DNA from 3 places in the Mesorhizobium sp. 131-2-1 genome. Region 1 is predicted to be linked to each of the others. Evidence: predicted binding sites of a transcription regulator. Region 1 holds the regulator's gene; each other region holds the start of a gene.
What was found. Region 1 encodes LexA, which represses DNA repair genes until DNA is damaged. Its sites were predicted from a motif close to TGTTCNNNNTGTGTTCNG; they were not measured.

Region 1 (7,675 bases):
GATGGCCAAGGAGCTCGAAGCAACGGCCTTCGACCTCGGCATGGAGGCGCTGGTCGAGGTGCATGACGAGGCCGAAATGGAGCGGGCGCTCCGGCTCTCGTCGCGGCTGATCGGCATCAACAACCGCGACCTCAGGACGTTCGAGACCAGCCTCGATGTCTCGGAGCGGCTGGCGGCGATGGTGCCGGCAGGCCGGCTGCTGGTCAGCGAAAGCGGCATCTTCACGCATCAGGACTGCCGCCGGCTGGAGAAGAGCAAGATCGGCACCTTCCTGGTCGGCGAGAGCATGATGCGGCAGGCCGACGTGGCCGCCGCGACGCAGCTTCTGCTCACGGGCAAGGCGCCGGATGCATCGGCCCGAAAATCGGAATCGATTTTCGGAGAGCACGATGCATAGATTTGAAGTGATAGAGCGTAGTTTGTGCGTCCGAAGGGACGCACATCGCTCTATGGCGATCTGAGCATGGCGGCCGCCCTCACCCATCTCGGCGCTTCGGGCGAAGCCAACATGGTCGATGTCGGCGACAAGGCCGAGACGGTGCGCACCGCAATCGCCGAGGGTTTTGTCTCGATGCGCGCCGAAACGCTGGAGATGATCCTTGCCGGCGACGCCAAGAAGGGCGACGTGCTGGGCACGGCGCGCATTGCCGGCATCATGGCGGCGAAACGCGCGCATGAATTGATCCCGCTCTGCCACCCGCTGCTTCTCACCAAGGTTTCCGTTGAGATCGAACCGGACACGTCCTTGCCCGGCCTGAGGGTCACCGCGCTTGCTCGCGTCACCGGCAAGACCGGCGTCGAGATGGAAGCGCTGACGGCGGCCTCGGTCGCCTGCCTCACCATCTACGACATGGCCAAGGCCGCCGACCGCGCTATGGTGATCTCCGGCATCAGGCTGGTCGAGAAGACCGGCGGCAAGTCCGGCGACTACAAGTCGGCCGGACGCGCGGAAAGCGCCTGATGGCGCTGGTCCCGGTCGCCGAGGCGCTCGAGCGCCTGCTGGACGGAGCTGCACCGCAGGCCAGCGAAAGCGTGGCGCTGATCGACGCCACCGGTCGGGTTCTGGCCGAGCCCGTGGTGGCATTGCGCACGCAACCGCCCTTCAACGCCTCCGCCATGGACGGCTATGCAGCGCGCGCCGCCGATGTCGCATCGGTGCCGGCGCGGCTTTCGGTGATCGGCATGGCGCCGGCCGGCCGCGGCTTCGACGGCAGCGTCGGCGCGTCGCAAGCCGTGCGCATCTTCACCGGCGCGCCGGTACCCGAGGGCGCCGACACCATCGTCATCCAGGAGAATGTCAGGGACCTCGGCGGCGGCACGGTCGAGGTGACCGAGCCGACGGCGCAAGGCCGCAACATCCGCCGCGTCGGACTCGATTTCGCGCAAGGCGATGTGCTGCTCGAAAGGGGCCGCCTGCTTGATCCCGCGGCACTGTCGTTGGCGGCATCCGCCAATCATCCGCGTTTGAGCGTGGTGAAGCGGCCGCTGGTCGCCATCATCGCCACCGGCGACGAACTGCTGCCGCCCGGCAGCGAGCTCGGTCCCGACCAGATCATTTCATCCAACGCCTATGGCGTCGCCGCCGCCGCGCAATCGGTCGGCGCCCGCGCGCTCGATCTCGGCATCGCCGCCGACCGCAAGGAAGCGATCGCCGCGCTGGTCAGGCAGGCGGTCGAGCAGGAGGCCGACGTCATTGTCACGCTGGGCGGCGCCTCGGTCGGCGACCACGATCTGATCCACGACGTGCTGACCGGCGAAGGCATGACGCTCGATTTCTGGAAGATCGCCATGCGCCCGGGAAAGCCGCTGATGTTCGGCCGGCTGGGCCGCACGCGCTGCATCGGCCTGCCGGGCAATCCTGTCGCCAGCCTGGTCTGCTCGCAATTGTTCCTGAAGCCGCTGCTGGCGCGGCTCGGCGGCCGCGACTTCCGGCAGGACATGCGCGAGGCGCTGCTGGGCGCGGCGATGCAGGCCAATGATCTCAGGCAGGATTACGTGCGCGCCGTGGTCCGCGAAGAAGCCGGCTCACTGGTTGCCACCCCCTTCGGCATCCAGGACTCCTCGATGCTGCGCATGCTCGCCGACGCCAACGGCCTTGTCGTGCGGGAACCCTTTGCCCCAGCCGCTGCCGCAGGCGACGCTTGCCGCGTGCTGATGCTACGCTGAACAAAACGTCAACGCATTCATTAAACTTTAAACGGTTGCGGAACACAACTGGAACAGATAGTGTTTGTTCTGGGTTTGTTTTTCCGATTCTGGTTTCAGAACCCGTGGGGGCCGCCATGCTGACGCGCAAACAACATGAACTCCTGATGTTCATCCATGAACGTCTGAAGGAAAGCGGCATTCCGCCCTCATTCGACGAGATGAAGGAAGCGCTCGATCTCGCCTCCAAATCGGGCATCCACCGGCTGATCACGGCGCTGGAGGAGCGTGGCTTTATTCGCCGGCTGCCGAACCGGGCGCGTGCGCTGGAAGTGCTGCGCCTGCCCGATTCGATCGCGCCCGGCCTCAATGCGGCGAAGAAATTTTCACCGAGCGTCATCCAGGGAAGTCTCGGACAGGGCAATCTCGGCCGGCAGATCAAACCGGCGTCGCCATCGCGCACCCCAAGCAACGATGACGACGCGGTGTCGGCGGTGTCGATCCCGGTGATGGGCCGCATCGCCGCCGGTGTGCCGATCGACGCCATACAGCACCAGACGCATTCGATCTCGGTGCCGCCGGACATGATCTCGGGCGGCGAGCACTATGCGCTGGAGGTCAAGGGCGATTCGATGATCGAGGCCGGCATCTTCGACGGCGACACGGTCATCATCCGCAACGCCGACACCGCGAGCCCCGGTGAAATCGTTGTGGCGCTGGTAGACGAGGAGGAAGCAACGCTGAAGCGCTTCCGCCGCAAGGGCGCATCGATCGCGCTCGAAGCCGCCAACCCGGCCTATGAGACCCGCATTTTCGGGCCCGACAGGGTCAAGGTGCAAGGCAAGCTGGTCGGGCTGATCCGGCGCTACTGAGCGGGCTGCGGCTTGGTGCCCGGCTGCTCGGGCCTCTCGTAAGGCGGCAGGCCGCGCGCCTCGCGTGAGTAGCTGCGCTGTTCGTGCCAGGGCCGGTACGGCTTTTCGACGGCGTAGCGGATTGTTGCCTGTGCGGTTGCTGATTGTCGATCGAAGAAGACGGCGGCACTCCCCGAACGAGCGAGCTGGCGCTTGGTGACGACGAGGGCCAGCGAGTTCCAGCAGGGGCTGTAGGCGGTGGCGTCGTCGATGACGATGAGGTCAGCGAAGGCGCAGGCCGGCCGCGCCGTCTTGCGGTCATCGGCGAGCGCCACGATCGCGCCGGACGGATGCCGGGCAAGGCATAGCCCGCCCTTGCAATAGAACGGCGAGCCCGACGGCAGCTCGAGCGGATCGATGTCGAAGCGCGCGTCCCCTGTCTCGAAGGTCTCCGGCTCGACGATGGTCTCGGCCACCAGCGCACGTTTCCAATTGTCAGTGGTGAATTCGTTCGGCCGCGCCCTGTTGATGGCGAGCTCGCCGCCGCCGATCGGCATTGCCACCAGATGCGCGTCCTCCGAGATGAGCACGTCCGGCGTGCGGACGTTCGAGACCGTCAGCAGGCTGGCCAGAGCGAAGGGAACGGCCGCCAGTCGCAGCCAGGTGGTGGCCATGGTTGCGATAACCAGCGCAATCGTCACAAAAACCACGGATTGGATGGAGATCAGCCCGACCGCATCGATCGGCGAGCGTTCGGAAATCCACGCCGAGACGGCGATCATCGCCGTCAGTCCCTTGCCCATGACATAAAGGAACGGACCGTCGGCGCCGAAAGGCATCGCCAGCGCGCTAAGCACGGCGAAAGGCATTACGACCAGCGAGACGATCGGCATCACGGCCAGGTTGGCGACAAGGCTGAGCGGCGAAACGCGCTGGAAGTGCCAGATGGCGAAATGTGCCGTGGCGCCGCCGGCAATGATCGAGGTCATGGCAAGGCCGCCCATCCCCAGCACCAACTTTCGCGACGCGAAGCGAAGGAACGACCGCTTTGGCGGCGGCGCGGTGATCCTGTCGGCGCGATAGTCGGCCCAGCCGGCATAGGCGCCGACGAGCGCGGCCGTGGCGGCAAACGACATCTGGAAACTTGGGCCGACCACTTCGTGCGGCGACACCAGGATGACGGCGATCGCCGAGATCGCCAGGTTGCGCATGGTGAGCGCGGCCCGGTCGAACAGCACGGCAACCAGCATCACCGCCAGCATGATGAAACTGCGTTCGGCGGCGACCACGACGCCGGAGAAGACGAGATAGGCGGCGATCGAAGCGAGCGCCGCGGCAGCGGCATATTTCTTGACCGGTCGGCGCGAGGCAAAGTCGGGAAACAGCGCGAAGGCGCCCCGCAGCAAGAGCATGATGGTGCCGGCGACCAGCGCCATGTGCAGGCCGGAGATGGAGATGATGTGGTAGATGCCGGTGCGCCGCATCGCCTCGTTGATCTCGTCGGGAATTCCGGCGCGCACACCGACGATCAGGGCCGCCGCAATCTCGCCTTCGGGGCCGCCGACCTGACCGCGGATGTGGTCGGCGATGCTCTCCCGCGCCTTCTCGACCGCAAAAGCGAGGCGCGCCGAGAGCGGCGCGTCTTCGCTGGCTATTGTCTTCGGATTGCCGAGGAAAAAGCCGCTGGCGCCGATGCCGGAAAAATAGCTGTCGAAGGAGAAGTCATAACTGTCCGGCCGCACCGGGCCGGTCGGCGGCAGCAGCCGGGCATAGCCCGAGATCAACACGCCAGCGATCATGTCCGGAGGAACTTCCCGGGCCGAAAGCCTCACTCGCTCCGGCGGGTAGCGCAGCTTGGGGTGAGCGGTGGCGATGACGTCGACGGTCAGCCTGACGCGGCCATTTTCCATCTCTTCCAGACTGACGAGCCGTCCGGTCAGCCGTGTCTGGATCTCGGAGCCGAGCATCGGCGTCGCGGCGCGCCAGGTCTCGACCTTGGCGGCGAGGAAGCCGAGCGCGCAAAACAGCGCCGCCATGAAGAGGAGATGCGTCTTCGCCCATGGGCGCGCAACGAGGGCGCAGACAGCCATCAGGACCACCACCGCGAGCGGCCTGTAGATATCCGGCTCGATGCTCAGCGAGAAGTAGAGGACCACGCCGGCCGCCAGGAACACCGGCACCAGCAGGAAGCCGATGCCGCGATCGAGCTCGGTCGCGGCGGCGATGCCGATGCTGTGATGAAATGCGGGCAGTGAAACGCGACCAAGCTGCCTGCGAAGCCGGACGGTTGCCGTTGGCGTAACCGAGCGGGACACTCCGCCGTCGGGCGGAATCTTCGTGGCCGGGCGCAGCTCAGGAAGCGCAAGCGGTGCTGTTTCGGCAGACGGCGTGTCGACAAACAGCAGGCGCTCGCTGACGCCAGCTGTCGTCCCCTCGCCCTCCTCCGCGCCCCGGCCTCGTCCAGCCATCGGGTCTGCCCCTTGCGCCCCAGACCTCCTATGCTACATGAACGCGCAACGCGCGAAAGTCCGCGCAATCACGCCCGCTTCAGCGCTTCCTCGAGAGTTCCATGTCCGACAAGGTCGTCACCCGTTTTGCCCCCTCGCCCACCGGCTATCTGCATATCGGTGGGGCGCGCACGGCGCTGTTCAACTGGCTTTATGCCAAGCATACCGGCGGCACGATGCTGCTGCGCATCGAGGACACTGATCGCGAACGCTCGACCGAGGCCGCGACCGCTGCCATCCTCGACGGGCTTACGTGGCTCGGCCTGTCATGGGACGGCGAGGCGGTTTCGCAGTTCGAGCGCGCGCCGCGTCATCGCGAAGTGGCCGAGGAGCTCGTGCGCCTGGGCAAGGCCTATTACAGCTACGAGACACCCGCGGAGCTCGAGGCGATGCGCGAGGCGGCGCGCGCCAAGGGCCTGCCGCCGCGCTATAACGGCCATTGGCGCGACCGCGACCCGTCCGAGGCGCCGACCGGCGTCAAAGGCGCGATCCGTATCAAGGCGCCGACCGAGGGCGAGACCGTCGTGCACGACCGCGTGCAGGGCGAGGTGCGCTTTCCCAACAAGGATCTCGACGACTTCATCATCCTGCGCTCGGACGGCAACCCGACCTACATGCACGCCGTCGTCGTCGACGACCACGACATGGGCGTCACCCACATCATCCGCGGCGACGACCACCTGACCAACGCCGCCCGCCAGACGGTGATCTACAACGCCATGGGCTGGGCGGTGCCGTCGATGTCGCACATCCCGCTGATCCATGGCGCCGACGGCGCCAAGCTGTCGAAGCGCCACGGTGCGCTCGGCGTTGAGGCCTACCGTGCCATGGGCTACCTGCCGGAGGCGTTGCTGAACTACCTCGCCCGCCTCGGCTGGAGCCATGGCGACGACGAGGTGATGTCGATCAAGGACATGATCTCCTGGTTCGACATCGGCGACGTCAACAAAGGCGCCGCCCGCTTCGACTTCGCCAAGCTCGAGGCGCTCAACGGCGTCCATATGCGCAAGATGGACGACAAGGCGCTTTTCGACATCTTCGTCGCCACCCTGCCCTATCTCGAAGGCGGCCCGGCGCTCGCCGCGCGGCTCGACGACGACGGCAAGAAGGCGCAGCTTCTCGCGGCCCTGCCCGGCCTTAAGGAGCGTGCCAAGACGCTGGTCGAGCTGGTCGACGGGGCAGGCTTCCTGTTTGCCGAGCGGCCGTTGCCGGTCGACGAAAAGGCGGCAGCGCTGCTTACCAGTGAGGCGCGCGCCGTTCTGCGCGGCGCCCATGCGGCATTGACGGCAGTTTCCGGCGACTGGACGGCCGCGGCCGCGGAGGCCGCGATCCGCGAGTTTGCCCAGGCCGGCGGTCATAAGCTCGGCGCCGTGGCGCAGCCCCTGCGGGCCGCTCTGACCGGCAGGAGCACGTCGCCAGGGGTGTTCGACGTCCTTGCCGTGCTCGGCCGCGGGGAAAGCCTGGCGCGCATCGCGGATCAAATCGATTAGGAGCGAACTGGCCCAAAAAGATTGGCATTGAAAGGTGCGTTTCGCAGTGCAACATTAGGCCTTGGCCCAATCTGGCACGCACCTCCTAAAATGCGGTGGCGAGTACGCGCATTCCGGTGATTTCGACGTGTCGTTTGCAGGAATTGCCTTGCCGGCATGAGGAAACGAAAAGGAGTTTGCTAATGAGCGAAGCTGCAACAAAACTGGACCTGGGCGCCAAACCGCACGCGTCGACCGCCAAGCTGGAGCTCGCCGGCAAGACGCACGAGTTCAAGGTGCGAAGCGGTTCCGTGGGGCCTGACGTCATCGATATCGGCGCGCTCTACAGCACCACCGGTGCCTTCACCTACGATCCCGGCTTCACCTCGACGGCCAGCTGCGAGTCGGCCATCACCTTCATCGACGGCGACGCCGGCATCCTGCTGCACCGCGGCTACCCGATCGACCAGCTCGCCGAGCATGGCGACTTCCTGGAGGTGTGCTACCTACTGCTCTACGGCGAATTGCCGACCAAGGCGCAGAAGGACGACTTCGACTACCGGGTGACGCGCCACACCATGGTGCATGAGCAGATGTCGCGCTTCTTCACCGGTTTCCGCCGCGATGCGCATCCGATGGCCGTCATGTGCGGCGTGGTCGGCGCGCTCTCGGCCTTCTATCACGACTCGACCGACATCTCGGA
Region 2 (7,675 bases), 300 kb from region 1:
CGAAAGAGCGTCGATGCCTTTCATGCCGGCGCCTTGCGTGAGGGCGGCCGCGACAATGGCGCGCCTGGCCTGCGCGCCGGCTATGGCGAAAACTACTACGCCGCTTTCGTCATCGACCCGGACGGCTATCGCATCGAGGCCTATTGCGGCGCGGCCGGCTAGGCGCGTCGCCGGAGGTCATCTTGCGAAACATCCTCTGCCAGTTTCCTCCGCTCCTGCTTTGCTCTACCAATGCCAGGGTTGGAGAAAAGCGAGGTCGGGCATCGCCCGGCGGAGGGGACCAGAGATGCCGAGCTTCGACAGCCTGTTCAACGCCTTCGTCACCATACTGGTGACCATCGACCCGCCGGGGCTGGCGCCGCTCTTCCTCGCCGTGACGCGCGGCATGAACCGCGAGGAGCGCCAGCAGGTTTCGGTGCGCGCCTCGGTGATCGGCTTCCTGGTGATGGCGCTGTTCGCGATCGCCGGCGCCTCGATCCTGTCGGTGTTCGGCATCACGCTGCCGGCCTTCCGCGTTGCCGGCGGGTTCCTGCTCTTCTTCATCGCCTTCGAAATGGTGTTCGAGCGCAGGCAGGACCGCAAGGAGAAGATCGGCGATGTCGCCATCACCAAGGACATGATCCACAACATCGCCGCCTTCCCGTTGGCGATCCCGCTGATTGCCGGTCCCGGCGCGATCTCGGCGACGGTGCTGCTGTCGGGCTCGTTCCAGGGATTTGGCGCGCAGGCGGCCCTGGTCGGCATCATCTTCCTTTGCCTCGCCATCACCTATCTGGTTTTCGTGCTGGCCGAGCGCATCGACCGCATCCTCGGCCAGACCGGCCGCTCGATCCTGACCCGGCTGCTCGGCGTCATCCTGGCGGCGCTGGCGGTGCAGTTTGTCGCGGACGGGATCAAGGCGCTGATGGCCGCCTAGGCATTAGCGGGCGCTATTTTCCCGCCGTATCGACGACCTCGAAATCGTGGGTAACGGTGGCGGTCTTGGCCATCATCGCGGTGGCGGAGCAATACTTTTCGATCGACAGGTCGATCGCGCGCCTGACCTTGTCGCGCGAGAGCGCGCGGCCCTTGACGATGAAATGCATGTGGATGCGGGTGAAGACCCTGGGCTCCTTCTCGGCCCGGTCGGCATCGAGCTCGACGACGCAGTCCTCGATCGCCTCGCGGCCTTTCTCGAGGATATGGACGACGTCATAGGCCGAGCAGCCGCCGGTGCCGATCAGCACCATCTCCATCGGGCTCGGCCCCGGCGTCGGCCCTTCAGGTCCGTGCGCCGTGCCCAGCACGACCTTATGACCGCTGCCGGATTCGCCGACGAAGGTGCGCTCCTCGACCCATTTGACGCGTGCTTTCATCGATACGCCCTTCCACGACAGTGCGGCGACCGTCCGTGTCGCCCGAATTGTCCGCCTACTGCCCGAACACCACCGTATGCATGATCCGACCCGGCAGCAGCGTGAAGATGCCCGCGCCGATCAGCGCGAAGACATAGAGCGCGATCATAACCTTGCGATGATTGACGACGCGGTGGTTGCGCGCGTGCCAGACCGCCAGCGGCACGGTGACCAGCACCAGGATCGACAGGAGGTGGATCGGGCTGAAGCGGCCGAAAAGCCGGATCTGCTGGATCCAGAAACTCGAGACGGCGATGACCAGCATCAGCGCCACCCAGATATAGCCGACCACCCGGTGGCGTGTCGTGCCTTTGGGCAGAGCCAGTTGCGTGGCGCCTGTGACCAGTGCCGTGAAAGCGGCAAAGGCATGCCAGGGGATGGGCGCGGGCGCTGCAAACAGCGGGCCAAGCGACATTGCCTACCCCTGGCTCCTCAAGCTCTCAGAACGGAATTTCGTCGTCCAGCTCGCGCGACGCACCGCCACCACCGCCACTCCGGGCGCCGCCGCCACCACCGCCGCGGCTGAAGCTTTCGTTCGGGCCGGACTGGCCAAAATCGGAGCCACGGCTGTTGCCGCCGCCGGCGTAGCTGCCGACCTGGCCGCCGCCCTCGCCGCGCGCGTCGAGCATCTGCAACTCGCCGCGGAATTTTTGCAGCACGACCTCGGTCGTGTAGCGGTCATTGCCGGTCTGGTCCTGCCATTTGCGCGTCTGCAACTGGCCTTCGATATAGACCTTCATGCCCTTCTTCAGGTACTGCTCGGCCACCTTGGCGATCTGGTCGTTGAAGATGACCACATTGTGCCACTCGGTCTTTTCCTTGCGCTCGCCGGAATTCTTGTCGCGCCAGCTTTCCGAGGTGGCGATGCGAATGTTGACGACCGGCTCGCCCGAGTTCAGGCGGCGGATTTCCGGGTCCGCCCCGAGATTGCCGACCAGAATGACCTTGTTGACGCTACCCGCCATCGTACTTCTCCGCGCTCATCCAAATTTTTGACGCCGCACCTTACAGCTTGCGGGCAGCCGCCGCCCGCCGTGACTGGCTTTTCCCACAAGGTTTTTGTTCCCTGTTCGTTCTAGAATGCGGGCGATGCGCTGTCAATGGTTGTCAGCAGCATGTAGTGTTTCGCCCCGGAATTTCCACGACATCGGGGGCAACAAGGTGAGGCCGATTGCACATGAAGACCAGCTGCGCGAGCAATGGCGAGCGGGCGTCGAGACACGCATGCACGTCTCGGCCAGCAACGGCGCGGCGCAGCTTTGCATATTCGAACAGTGGGTCGAGCCGGCGGTCGGCGCTCCGACGCATTGGCATTCGGTCGAGGAGGTGCTCACGGTCCTCGCCGGCAAGGCCGAGATGTGGATCGACGACGAGCACAGCGTGCTCACCCGGGGACAGTCTCTCCTCATTCCAGCGCACAGGAAGCATGGCTTCCGTAACATCGGCGACGAACCGCTTCACATCCATGCGGTGCTGGCCTCGCCGATCTTCGAGGCGACCTTCGACGGACCGGCCGGGCTGGTGCGGCGCTGGCTTGCGGCAGGTTCGTAAACAGCGCTTGCCAAATCAATAAGTATCGACTTATGCTTCTGCCATGATCGAGGCAGAGATTTTCCGCGCGCTGGCCGACCCGACACGCCGCGCCGTCTATGAGCGGCTCGTCGCCGGCGAGATGACCGTGTCGGAGCTGCGCACCGGCATGACGGTGTCGCAGCCGGCGGTCTCGCAGCATCTGGCGGTGCTGCGCGGCGCAGGCCTGGTGGTCGAGCGGCGCGCCGGCCGCAATGCCTACTATCGCGCCGCGCCTGAAGGGCTCGAGCCGCTGCTCGGCTGGATCGAGCGCTACCGCGCGTTCTGGCCGGAACGCCTCGAGAGACTGAAGACAGTTCTGAAGGGAATGGACCAATGACGGCAATCGAACGTCCTCCTGCCGAAGCGTCGCTCAACTTCGAATGCGAGCTTGCCGATCCGCCGGAGAAGGTCTGGCGCGCGCTGACCGAACCGGAATTGCTGGCGGCGTGGATGATGATGCCGAACGACATCACGCCCGAAGTGGGCAGCCGTTTCGCCTTTGACCGGTCGGAGGCGCCGATCGAGTGCGAAATCCTCGAAGCCGAGCCCGGCAGGCTGCTGCGCTATTCCTGGCGCGAGCGGCGTGACGGCGGCCGGGACGAACGGCTCGACAATCCGTTGGACAGCATCGTCACGTTCACGCTCGCCCGCACGGTTTCCGGCGGCACCCATCTGCGCATCGTCCATGACAGCTTTGCGCGCATGCCGGCCGTCGCCATGGCCGGCGCCGGTTGTCGGCTCGCCTTTGGCGCGGGTAGCGCGAAACGGGCGATCGCGGCGAATGCACCGCTGTTGCGGCGCGCGGCCTGAGCAAGGGAGAGACCGAAATGAGCGGGCTTGCCAATCTGGTGCCGATGGTGATCGAGCAATCGAGCCGCGGCGAACGCGCCTTCGACATCTTCTCGCGGCTGCTGCGCGAGCGCATCATCTTCATCAACGGAGAGATCAATGACGGTGTCTCGGCATTGGTCTGCGCGCAGCTTCTGTCGCTCGAATCCGACCATCCCGACAAGGAGATCTCGCTCTACATCAACTCGCCGGGCGGCGTGGTGACCAGCGGTTTCGCCATCTACGACACGATGCAATACATCTCCTGCCCGGTGTCGACCGTCTGCATGGGCTTTGCCGCCTCGATGGCCTCCTTCCTGCTGATGGCCGGTACGCCTGGCCGGCGCATCGCGCTGCCCAACTCCAGCATCGTCCTGCACCAGCCGCTGGGCGGCTTCCAGGGCCAGGCTTCCGATATCCAGCGTCACGCCGAAGGCATCATGCGCACCAAGCGGCGCATGACCGAGCTCTATGCGCATCATTGCGGCCGCACCTACGAGGAGGTCGAACGCACGCTCGACCGCGACTACTTCATGACCGCCGAGGAGGCGAAGAACTGGGGCCTCGTCGATCATGTCTACGACACCCGCAAGAAGGCGGCATGAGGCCGGCTTGGCTAACGCTCGGCAATTTGATCGCGAGCGGTCTGGCACAGCCTGCTCGCCGATCCTATAGTGCGGCAATGACCGACAAACGTTCGTCCAGGCACCTTCTTGCCGCCGCTACGGCCGCCGTGATTCTTGCTGCCGGATGCATGCTCGCGGGCGCCGCCTTCGCCGATGACAGTTCGACACAGAAAGGCACGCTGCCCGGCGTGAGCAGCGACTATCGCATCGCCAAGCCCGCCCCGCAGCCCGAGCCCGACGATGCGCTGCCCGCCGGCGGCAACGGCCAGTTCAAGATCGGCGACACCGATGTCAGGATTTCAGGCAGCATAACCATCGACATGGCGACGGGCGGGATCAGGCCGCCGAGCCACTAGCGGGTTGCCGTCTGAGCCTCCGCGCTTCCCACGCAGACAATTGCTGATTTCCGATGGATTTGTGCTTTCCGACGGAATTGGGCGAAGCGCTGGCTGCTTGCCCAAACGAACAGCCCCGCCGTTGCTTCCGCAAAACGGACGGGGCTTTTTCTGGATTTAAAATCCAAACTTGCCGGGAGTGTACTGCCGGCGTTTGATTTCGGATGCATCGCGGCATTCAGCCGACGATCCGACTATTGTCTCTGATTGTGAGGATTCGACAGGTCACGGTTTGTCGGGCTGACGCTCACGCCTGCCCTGGCACTTATGCCCGCCGCGGCTCCATCATCGTGTGGAGCCTCAAGGGACTGTCCGGTGGCGTCATGCTCCGCTCCTGGGTCCGTTGCGACATTGTCGTTCAGAGCGCAAATCGCAAAACCTGCGGCGTCTCGCAGGCCACCTTTGGGTGGCGAGGCCATCGAAAGACGGCCGGCTCCGTTGACCACCGGACACTGCGCCCGTGAGTCGGAGACGTCAACCGTTGAAAAGCCGATTAAGGGAAAATGTGATCTCCGGGAGGTTACGTCCAGGTCAGGTCGAGGCGGGATTTCCACACCGCTTTGTCAGGAGCATGTTCGGCCTTTGTTCTTTCCGCTTGCCCGCTCGCGCGAAAGACGGTTAAACGCTCTGGTCGAGTTTATGTGGTGCGTCTCGACGTGGCGGCGAAAATACCTACATAGGGGATGGCCGGGAAACCCCGCCACTCCAGCAAATTCCAGACCTGAGGCGGCGACCGGCGATGGCCGACCATAAATACCTTTCCATTCGCGGGGCGCGCGAACACAATCTCAAGAACGTCGATCTCGACCTGCCGCGCGACAGCCTGATCGTCATGACCGGCCTGTCGGGCTCCGGCAAGTCGTCGCTCGCCTTCGACACGATCTATGCCGAAGGCCAGCGCCGCTATGTCGAGAGCCTGTCGGCCTATGCCCGGCAATTCCTCGAGATGATGCAGAAGCCGGATGTCGACCAGATCGACGGGCTGTCTCCTGCCATCTCCATTGAGCAGAAGACAACCTCGAAGAATCCGCGCTCGACGGTCGGCACCGTCACCGAGATCTACGACTACATGCGCCTACTGTTCGCGCGCGTCGGCATCCCCTATTCGCCGGCCACCGGCCTGCCGATCGAGAGCCAGACGGTTTCGCAAATGGTCGACCGGGTGCTGGCGCTCGAGGAAGGCACGCGCCTGTTCCTGCTGGCGCCGATCGTACGCGGCCGCAAGGGCGAGTACCGCAAGGAACTGCTGGAGCTGCAGAAGAAGGGTTTTCAGCGCGTCAAGGTCGACGGGGTCTTCTACGAAATCGCCGACGTGCCGGCGCTGGACAAGAAGTACAAGCACGACATCGACGTCGTCGTCGACCGCATCGTCGTGCGCGGCGATCTTGCCACCCGGCTCGCGGATTCCATGGAAACCGCGCTGAAGCTCGCCGAGGGTCTCGCCGTGGCCGAATTCGCCGACCGGCCGCTCGACGCCAGCCTGACCGGCGAGGATTCCGTCAACAAGTCGAAGAACGAGACGCATGAGCGCATCCTGTTCTCGGAAAAGTTCGCCTGTCCGGTGTCCGGCTTCACCATTCCGGAGATCGAGCCCAGGCTGTTCTCCTTCAACAATCCGTTCGGCGCCTGCCCGACCTGCGACGGTCTCGGCAGCCAGCGCGCCATCGACGCCAATCTGATCGTCCCCGACGAGAATCTTTCGCTGCGGGACGGCGCCGTCAGCCCGTGGGCGAAGTCGACCTCGCCCTACTACGCGCAGACGCTTGAAGCGCTGGGCAAGGCCTATGGCTTCAAGCTCGGCGACAAGTTCAAGGATCTTTCCGCCGAGGCGCGGGAAGCCATCCTGCACGGCACGGGCGAGCGCGAGATCACCTTCCAGTATGATGACGGCCTGCGCTCCTACAAGACGACCAAGACCTTCGAGGGCGTCATCCCCAATCTCGACCGGCGCTGGAAAGAGACCGAGTCTGCATGGATGCGCGAGGAGATCGAGCGCTTCATGTCGGCCACCCCTTGCCCGGCCTGCAACGGCTACCGGCTGAAGCCCGAAGCGATGGCGGTGAAGATCGCGGGCAAGCACATCGGCGAGGTGACCGAGCAGTCGATCCGCAAGGCCGACCAGTGGTTCACCGACCTGCCGGCGCAGCTCAACGACAAGCAGAACGAGATCGCTGTTCGCGTGCTCAAGGAGATCCGCGAGCGGCTGCGCTTCCTCAACGATGTCGGGCTCGACTATCTGACGCTGTCGCGCAATTCCGGCACGCTGTCGGGCGGCGAGAGCCAGCGCATCCGGCTCGCCTCGCAGATCGGCTCCGGCCTGACCGGCGTGCTCTATGTGCTGGACGAGCCGTCGATCGGTCTGCACCAGCGCGACAATGCGCGCCTGCTCGACACGCTGAGCCACCTGCGCGACATCGGCAACACGGTGATCGTCGTCGAGCATGACGAGGACGCCATCCTGCATGCCGACTATGTCGTCGACATCGGCCCGGCCGCAGGCATCCATGGCGGCGAGATCATCGCGCAAGGCACGCCGCAGCAGATCATGGCGACGCCGGCCTCGATCACCGGCAAATATCTGTCGGGCGAGCTCGAGGTGGCAACGCCGGCGGTGCGCCGCGAAGCGAAGAAGAACCGGCGCATCAAGGTCGTCGGCGCGCGCGGCAACAATCTGAAGAACGTGACGGCGGAGATCCCGCTCGGCACCTTCACCGCCGTCACCGGCGTGTCGGGCGGCGGCAAGTCGACCTTCCTGATCGAGACGCTGTTCAAGGCGGCGTCGCGCCGCATCATGGGCTCGCGCGAGCATCCGGCCGAGCATGACCGCATCGAGGGGCTGGAATTCCTCGACAAGGTCATC
Region 3 (7,675 bases), 2.6 Mb from region 1:
GAAATGCGCTCGCACCAAGCGAACGCACATACCAGGCATCGAGCGGAACGCCTTGCCCGGTCATCTCGTAGGAATGGTCGACATTGTAGTTGGCGATCGTTGCTGCAAAGTTGACGTAGCAGCAGGCATAAAGCGTCGCCGATAACGTCAGAAGATTGGCGGAAAGCAGCCATTCGCTGGATTTTCCGAGCGCGATGCGGGCGATGATCAGCGCAAGGCCGGCCGCCACCAAACCCATCCAGACGAAGGCGGCGATGCGCAGATAGGTCAGCGCATAGACGCCGATATAGAGGTCGAGCCTCAGCATCGACGAGATGACCAGCACGATGTTCTGCGCCACCCAGAGATAGACCAGCCGGCGGATCAGCGGATCCCGCGATGTCTCGCTGCCGGGCCTCAGCGCCGCCAGCACGAAACCGGCGGCGAGCAGCGCGGTAACGATCAGCGGATAGGCGCCGCGATGCGCATAGGCGGCGTAGGTCAGCCCGTCGGGCAGCGCCACGCCGCCCCACAGATAGGTGGCGTCGAGCCCGGTCTGCAGCGCGAACAGAAGGTTGAACACCACCAGCGCGCGCAGGATCGCCGCCTTGCCGAAGAGGACGTCCTCGACGGCCGTGCTTGCCGGCGCCGGCGGTTCCTTGCGGACGATCCGCGGTCTACGCGGCAGGCGGCGGAAGAACCGCGGCAGGCGCGGGCGCAGGAAGGCCCAAACACCGGCGAGCGCAAACAGCCAGAAGACCAGGCGCGGCAGCTGGATGAGGTCGAGGAGTGCAAAAAGGTCGATCAGCGAGAACCAGTATTCGATGACCGGATTGGCGGCACCAAACAGGGCCAGGAAGACCAGGCCGAGACCGAGCGGCATTACCCAGACGGCGACCGCCGCCAGCCGGATGCGCCGCCGGCCATGGCGCCGCGCCGCCTTGCGCCAGCGCACGAAGTCGCACGCGAACCGGAATGGCGCGGCGATGAAGAAGGCCGAGAGCTGGCCGGCGATGCGGGCGAGACCGGACCGCAGCCGCCCGGCGAGCGAAAGCGCGAGCGCCGCCATTGCAGCCAGCGTGATCGAGACCGACAGCGGACTGACGTTTTCGACCAGCGGCAGCAGCGCGGCGAGCAGGGCGGCAAGCTTGATCCAGAGCCTGCGGTCGTTGAAGGCCAGGGAATTGAGGGATAGGGGGTTGAGGGTCGCGATCGCGGCGGCGAGCACCATGCCGAACAGGAAAAGCGTGATGCCCACCGGCTGGTCATAGAAGAAAAAATCTGCCAGCCCGACCAGCAGCACGGCGACGCCGAAGCGCTGGCAATAGCCCGGCGCCGGCCCGAGAATACCTATCATGAGCGGGTTTTCCTGGCTTTTACCGGCGCATAGCGCGGTGGCGATCTCGGCACGAATGGCAAAAGCGTCGCCGTCGGCCGCACCCTCGGCGGATCGGCCAGCCACCAGCCATCGCTGCGCAGCCGGTAGGGCAGGGACCAACGGGGCTTCTCGTGTGCTTGCATGCCGTCCTGTTTCGGCGGTTCGCGAGGACCGAACGGGGCAGATCGGAGGAGCTTTTCTGCAACTGCGTGCACTTTTCGTGCAGGCTTTTCCAGACGGCGGCGCCGGCTTCCGAAGATTGGCTCGTCTTCGGCGCGCTATTGCTCTGTGTGCTTGCCTCCATCGCCCGCAAACGGCATAGATCGGGAATGCAAACCTACCGCCCGCGCCGCTCGGTGCTCTACATCCCGGCCTCCAACGACAGGGCGCTGGCCAAGATCGCCACGCTTGCCTGCGATGCCGTGATCATCGACCTGGAAGATGGCGTGCCGCCCGCCGACAAGGTCGCGGCGCGCGAAAAACTGGCAGGCATTCTGGCCGAACGCCCGAACCGGCGCTGCGAAATGATCGTGCGCGTCAATGCGCTGGCCAGCCAATGGGGCGTCGACGACTTGCTGGCGGCAGCGAAAGGCGAAGCCGACGGTATCCTTCTGTCCAAGGTGGTCACGCCGCGCGAGGTGCTGGAGGCCGGCGACCTGCTCGACGACAATTTCGCGCCCGACACGGTGAGGCTATGGACGATGGTGGAAACGCCGAAAGCCCTGCTCAACATCGGCGCCCTTGCCGAGCTGGGTCGAGATCCAGCCTCGCGACTGGCTTGTTTCGTTGCCGGAACGAATGACCTGGTCAAGGAGACCGGCATACTGGCGACGCCCGACCGGCGCTATCTGATGCCCTGGCTGATGCAATTGGTGCTGGCCGCGCGCGCCGGCGGCCTCGATGTGCTGGACGGCGTCGCCAATGATTTTCGCGATGCTGACGGCTTTGCCCGGGAATGCGCGGAAGCAGCCGCCATGGGCTTCGACGGCAAGTCGCTGATCCATCCGGCGCAGATCGAGGCGGCGAACCAGGCCTTCGCGCCGGCGCCGGAGGCTCTCGCCCAGGCGCGCGCGGTGAAGGCGGCCTTTGCGCTTCCCGAAAATGCCGGCAAGGGCGTGATCGCGCTCGACGGCAAAATGGTCGAGCGGCTACACCTGGCCCAGGCCGAGAAACTTCTGGCGAAGGCCGCCGCCATCGGCGCATGATGGGCCTTGGCGCGGCCGCAGCAATTCATGGGGACTTTAGGAAATGAAACTCTACCGCTTTCTGTCCGCTCCCGACGATTCCACCTTCTGCCACAAGGTGACGGCGGCGCTGAACAAGGGCTGGCACCTGTTCGGCTCGCCGACCTATGCCTATGACAAGAAGACCAAATCGATGCGCTGCGGCCAGGCGGTGGTCAAGGATGTCGAAGGCCAGGAATACACGCCCGACACCAAGCTCAGCGACTGGTAGGCGCTGGTCGCTGCTGCGCTAATCCTTCAATGCTGGTGGGACAGCACCCCCCTCTGGCCTACCGGCCATCTCCCCCTCAAGGGGGGAGATTGGCTGTTTCAGCGCCTCGCTCATTCCTTGCAACGTTGGAGATTTGCGAAAGCCGGTGTGCCGTCCGATCTCCCCCCCTTGAGGGGGAGATGCCCGGCAGGGCAGAGGGGGGGGCGAAGGAACTCGGCCGGAATGGCGCTACGCGCTCACGCCGTCTGCTCCGCCGCCTCCTCGATCCGCTCCATGTCGTCGTCCGACAGGCCGAAATGGTGACCGATCTCGTGGATCAGCACATGGGTGACGATGTCGCCCAGCGTGTCCTCGTTCTCGGCCCAATAGTCGAGGATGGCGCGGCGGTAGAGCGTGATGCGGTTCGGCCCCTCGCCGGTCTGCGGGTTCCAGCGTTCGGCGATGCCGCGCCCCTCGAAGAGGCCGAGCAGGTCGAACGGCGTCTCCAGCGACAGGTCGTCCATGATCTCGTCGGTCGGGAAGTCGGCGATCAGGATGACGATCTCGCCGGTCAGCTTGCGGAAATCCTCCGGCAGATGGGCGTAAGTCTCCAGCGCCAGGAACTCCATCTCCTCCATCGACGGCGAAAGCTGGTCGTGCCAGGTGCGGGTCTGGTAGATGCGGGCCATTCTTTGTCCTTTGACCTCGGCATATAGGCTTTCGCGCCGGTCGAGGCAAATGATGCGGCAATTGCTGTTTCATATCCTTTGCTGCTGCCGGGGAATCGAGTGCGGGTCAGTTCCGGCCATGTATCAGGAGCTCCCCATGCCGGACCTTTCCACCCTTGGACTTTTCGCGATTGCCTGCCTCGCTTTGACCGCGACGCCGGGGCCGGACATGCTTTTGATCGCATCCCGCAGCGCCAGCCAGGGGAGCGCCGCGGGCCTGGCGACCTATGTCGGCATCGCCGCCGGCACCTATTGCCACGCGCTCGCCGCTGCCTTCGGCCTGTCGCAACTGTTCCTTGCCGCTCCCATCGCCTACGACATCGTGCGTTATGCCGGCGCCGCCTACCTGGCATATCTCGCCTGGAAAGCGTTCCGTTCCGACGGAGCAGCGCTTGCGCCGGTCGCCGGCCTCGCGCGCTACTCGCAAGGGCGCATCGTCCGGCAGGGGCTGTTGACCAATCTCCTCAACCCGAAAATGGCGCTGTTCGTGCTGGCGCTTTTCCCACAGTTCGTGCAGCCGCAAGCCGGTTCGGTGGCGGGGCAGATACTGGTGCTGGCGACCGTGCTCAACCTGATCGGGCTGGTCGTCAATGGCCTGGTCATCCTGACCGCCAGCCGGATCGGTGCGGCACTGTCGAGGCGCACGCGGTTTCAGCGGGCGCCCCAACTGTTGCTGGGAACCGTATTTGCAGGGCTTGCGGCCCGGCTGGCCTTCGGTGGCCAGCGCTAGTTCCGCGGGGCAGATGTTTGATGGGTCGTGACGAGCTGTATGCCTTGGCGATTGGCCGAGACGCCTTCGTCATCCACGGGCGGAGCAAGGAGCGAAGCGACGCGGCGCAGACCCGAGGATCCATGCCGCGACATTGAGGCGTTGCCACGGTGCAGAATTTCTGCACCGTCACGCTCCACGTCCGAGGTAACGGAATGGATCCCAGGGTTCTCCGCGACGCCGCTGCGCGGCTGCTTCGCCCAGGGATGACGAAATCACGGATGGCTGCGACCAAGCCGAATGTAGGCCCCGCTGCCACTTAACGAAGGAATAAATTCCTTCTGACTCTGCTTGACTCTTGGGGCACCCTCTGGAATCTATAAGAACATAACAGGAACAATGCTGCTGAAAGTTGACCGTCATGGCGATGACCGCCGTGGCGCGGGAGACTGTTTTTGCCCTGCGCCGCCAGATCGCGAAGATCGAGGGAACGCTGCCCGAGCGCCTGGCGGCGCCGGCCGGCGCGTCGCCCGCGCCGGCAGGCGCGTCGCCTGGCGCTCCCGACATCGCCGATATCACGGTGGTTCGGCGCGGCCTTGCCGTTGCGACGCCGGATGCCTTCCTGCGCACCGGCATCGAGCCGCTCGACGCAGCGCTCGGCGGCGGCCTGCCGAAGGCGGCGCTGAGCGAGATCCACGGCGCCGAGACCCGCGACGCCGGAGCCGTCGCCGGCTTTGCCCTGTCGCTTGCCAGCCTGATCCTCGCGCGGCAGCCGGGATCGCCCGTGCTGTGGATCGGCACGTCGGAGATTTTCCGCGAGGCCGGCTTTCCCTATGCCGGCGGGCTGCAGGGCCTGTTCGGCATCGCGCCGGAACAATTGCTGTTTTCCGAGGCGCCAAGGCTGCTCGACGCGCTGTGGATCGCCGAGGAAGCCGCCCGCATGACGGCGCTCGCCGCCGTCATCCTCGAGATCCGCGGCAGCCCGCGGATCCTCGACCTCACCGCGACGCGGCGGCTGCACGCCCGCGCCCAGGACGCCGGCCGCCCGGTCCTCCTGCTGCGTCAGGCCGGCGAGGCCGAACCGACCGCGGCGCCCGTGCGCCTGATCGTGTCGGCCGCACCCTCGGCAGGCCGCGCAACCATCGCCGGGCCGCTGGCCGGCTCGATCGGCCGCCCCGCCTTCACCGTCGGCATCGGCAAGAGCCGCACGGCGCTGCCCGGACAATTCACACTGGAGTGGAACCCCGATGAACACGCATTCGAGGAAAGAAGCGCCCAGGAAGAACGGGCAAAGGATCCTGTCGCTGTGGTTTCCGCATCTCGCCGCCGACCGCATCCTGCGCCAGCGCCTGGGACGGTCCTGGCGTTCCCGGCCGTCGGATCGCCGGCGCTCACCTCACCCACCGCTGGTGATCAGCCATCGCGACATGAACGCCCAGCGCATCGCCGCCCTCGACGAGCGGGCTGAGGCGCTGCATCTGAAGCGCGGCATGGGCATCGCCGACGCGCGCGCCATGCACCCGATGATCGACATCGTCGAGGCCGATCCCGAGGCCGACCGCCGCCTGCTCGAAGGCCTCGCCGACTGGTGCGACCGCTACACGCCGCTGGTGGCGATCGACGGCGCCGACGGCCTGTTCCTCGACGTCACCGGCTGCACGCATCTGTTCGGCGGCGAACGCGCCATGCAGGACGAGATCCTCACCCGTTTCTTCCAGCAGGGTTTCGATGTCCGCGCCGGGCTCGCCTCGACGCCCGGCGCCGCCTGGGCGGCGGCGCATTTTCATGGCGACCGCATCGTCGCGGTCGGCGAGGAGGAGGCGCTTCTGGTGCCCTTGCCGCTCTCAGCACTGCGCATCGAGCCTGAGACCCGCGCCAGCCTGGAAAGCGTCGGCCTGCGCACGACGGGCGCGGTGATGGCGGCGCCCCGCGCGCCGCTTGCCCGCCGCTTCGGCGCCTCTCTGCTGCTGCGCCTCGACCAGGCGCTCGGCCGCCTCGACGAGGCGGTGTCGCCGCGCCTGCCGGTGGCGCCGCTCTCGGTCGAGCGCCACCTTGCCGAGCCGGTCGTGCTGACCGACGACATCGAGCGGCTGGTGAGCCGGCTGGCCACGGCGCTGAAGAGCGATCTCGAACGGCGCGGCGAGGGCGCGAGGGCGCTGGCGCTGCTGCTCTTTCGCGTCGACGGCGCCGTCAGCCGCATCGCCGTCGGCACCTCGCGCCCGCTGCGCGAGCCGTCGCTGATCCGCAGACTCTTCCATGAGCGGCTTGCCGCACTCGAACAGGACATCGACGCCGGCTACGGTTTCGACCTCGTGCGCCTCTCGGTGCTGTCGGCCGCGGCCTTCGATATGCAGCAGACCGACCTCACCGGCGAGGCCAACGACGACGACGCCGATATCGCGCTGTTCGCCGACCGCGTCCGCGCCCGCCTCGGCGAGGCCGCGGTGCTGCGGCCAGTCACCGTCGAGAGCCATTTGCCGGAGCGCGCCGTCGCCATCGTCCCTTTCTCCGAGGCGCCGCAAAGGCGCGCGCCGCGGCAACGGCTTGAGCGCACCGTTCCGCCGGCGACCATCTATCCGCCGGAGCGGCCGATCCGCCTGTTTTCCTCGCCCGAGCCGATCGAGGTGCCCGCCACCGAGATGCCCGAGGGACCGCCGATGAATTTCCGCTGGCGGCGCGCGCTCTACCGCGTCACCCGCGCCGAGGGGCCGGAACGCATCGCCCCGGAATGGTGGCGTCAACTGCCCGGCGATGGGGAAGCGCCGACCCGCGACTATTTCCGCATCGAGGACAGCGACGGCCGCCGTTACTGGCTCTACCGCCAGGGTCTTTACGGCGCGTCCGAGACGCCGCCGCGCTGGTTCATGCACGGGGTCTTCGCATGAACGCGCTCGCCGCCACCGCCTATGCCGAATTCGGCATCCAGTCGAATTTCTCCTTCCTGCGCGGCGCCTCCAAGCCGGAGGAGCTGGTGGTGACGGCGAAATTCCTCGGCTTCTCCTCGATCGGACTTGCCGACCGCAACACGGTGGCCGGCGTCGTGCGCGCCTGGCAGCAGGCCAGGGTGGAGACGCTTGCCTATCATCCCGGCTGCCGCCTGGTGTTCGGCGACGGCACGCCCGACATCCTTGCCTATCCGCGCGACCGCGCCGGCTGGGGGCATCTGTGCCGCATGCTGACGCAGGCCAATCTGCGCGACGAGAACGAGAAGGGCGCGACGCTGTTGAGGCTGGGCGACCTGCTCGAATGGGGGGATTTGATGTCGCTGGCGGTCCTGCCCGAGCTGTCCGCAAACGTCGAGGCCGGCCTTGCGATGCTTAGCCGGCTGAAGGATCGCTTCGGCGGCGCCCTTCGGCTTGCCGTCTCGCCGGACTATCGCGGCAACGACCGTTTCCGCATCGAGCAGGCGGCGGCGATGGCAGATCGGCTGGGCATGCCGCTGATGGC

Region 2: a site for LexA is predicted at 2,455-2,472, ahead of JG743_RS18530 (single-stranded DNA-binding protein). Genes of this name have one in related genera too.
Region 3: a site for LexA is predicted at 4,610-4,627, ahead of JG743_RS34095 (ImuA family protein). Genes of this name have one in related genera too.

Annotation. Positions count from the first base shown of each region.
Region 1 is NZ_AP023247.1:3,524,464-3,532,138, reverse strand. It holds gene trpC (indole-3-glycerol phosphate synthase TrpC) at 1-397, shown strand, start outside; gene moaC (cyclic pyranopterin monophosphate synthase MoaC) at 464-961, shown strand; gene JG743_RS17040 (molybdopterin molybdotransferase MoeA) at 961-2,166, shown strand; gene lexA (transcriptional repressor LexA) at 2,283-3,017, shown strand; gene JG743_RS17030 (ComEC/Rec2 family competence protein) at 3,011-5,464, opposite strand; gene gltX (glutamate--tRNA ligase) at 5,566-6,993, shown strand; gene gltA (citrate synthase) at 7,176-7,675, shown strand, end outside.
Region 2 is NZ_AP023247.1:3,823,615-3,831,289, forward strand. It holds gene JG743_RS18510 (VOC family protein) at 1-162, shown strand, start outside; gene JG743_RS18515 (MarC family protein) at 287-916, shown strand; gene JG743_RS18520 (OsmC family protein) at 930-1,355, opposite strand; gene JG743_RS18525 (DUF2306 domain-containing protein) at 1,411-1,809, opposite strand; gene JG743_RS18530 (single-stranded DNA-binding protein) at 1,835-2,359, opposite strand; gene JG743_RS18535 (cupin domain-containing protein) at 2,556-2,945, shown strand; gene JG743_RS18540 (ArsR/SmtB family transcription factor) at 2,989-3,303, shown strand; gene JG743_RS18545 (SRPBCC family protein) at 3,300-3,776, shown strand; gene JG743_RS18550 (ATP-dependent Clp protease proteolytic subunit) at 3,794-4,399, shown strand; gene JG743_RS18555 (hypothetical protein) at 4,477-4,776, shown strand; gene uvrA (excinuclease ABC subunit UvrA) at 5,555-7,675, shown strand, end outside.
Region 3 is NZ_AP023247.1:894,350-902,024, reverse strand. It holds gene JG743_RS04315 (DUF4153 domain-containing protein) at 1-1,336, opposite strand, end outside; gene JG743_RS04310 (HpcH/HpaI aldolase/citrate lyase family protein) at 1,687-2,562, shown strand; gene JG743_RS04305 (DUF1737 domain-containing protein) at 2,606-2,812, shown strand; gene JG743_RS04300 (metallopeptidase family protein) at 3,049-3,480, opposite strand; gene JG743_RS04295 (LysE family translocator) at 3,617-4,249, shown strand; gene JG743_RS34095 (ImuA family protein) at 4,650-5,696, shown strand; gene JG743_RS04290 (DUF6504 family protein) at 5,656-7,113, shown strand; gene JG743_RS04285 (error-prone DNA polymerase) at 7,110-7,675, shown strand, end outside.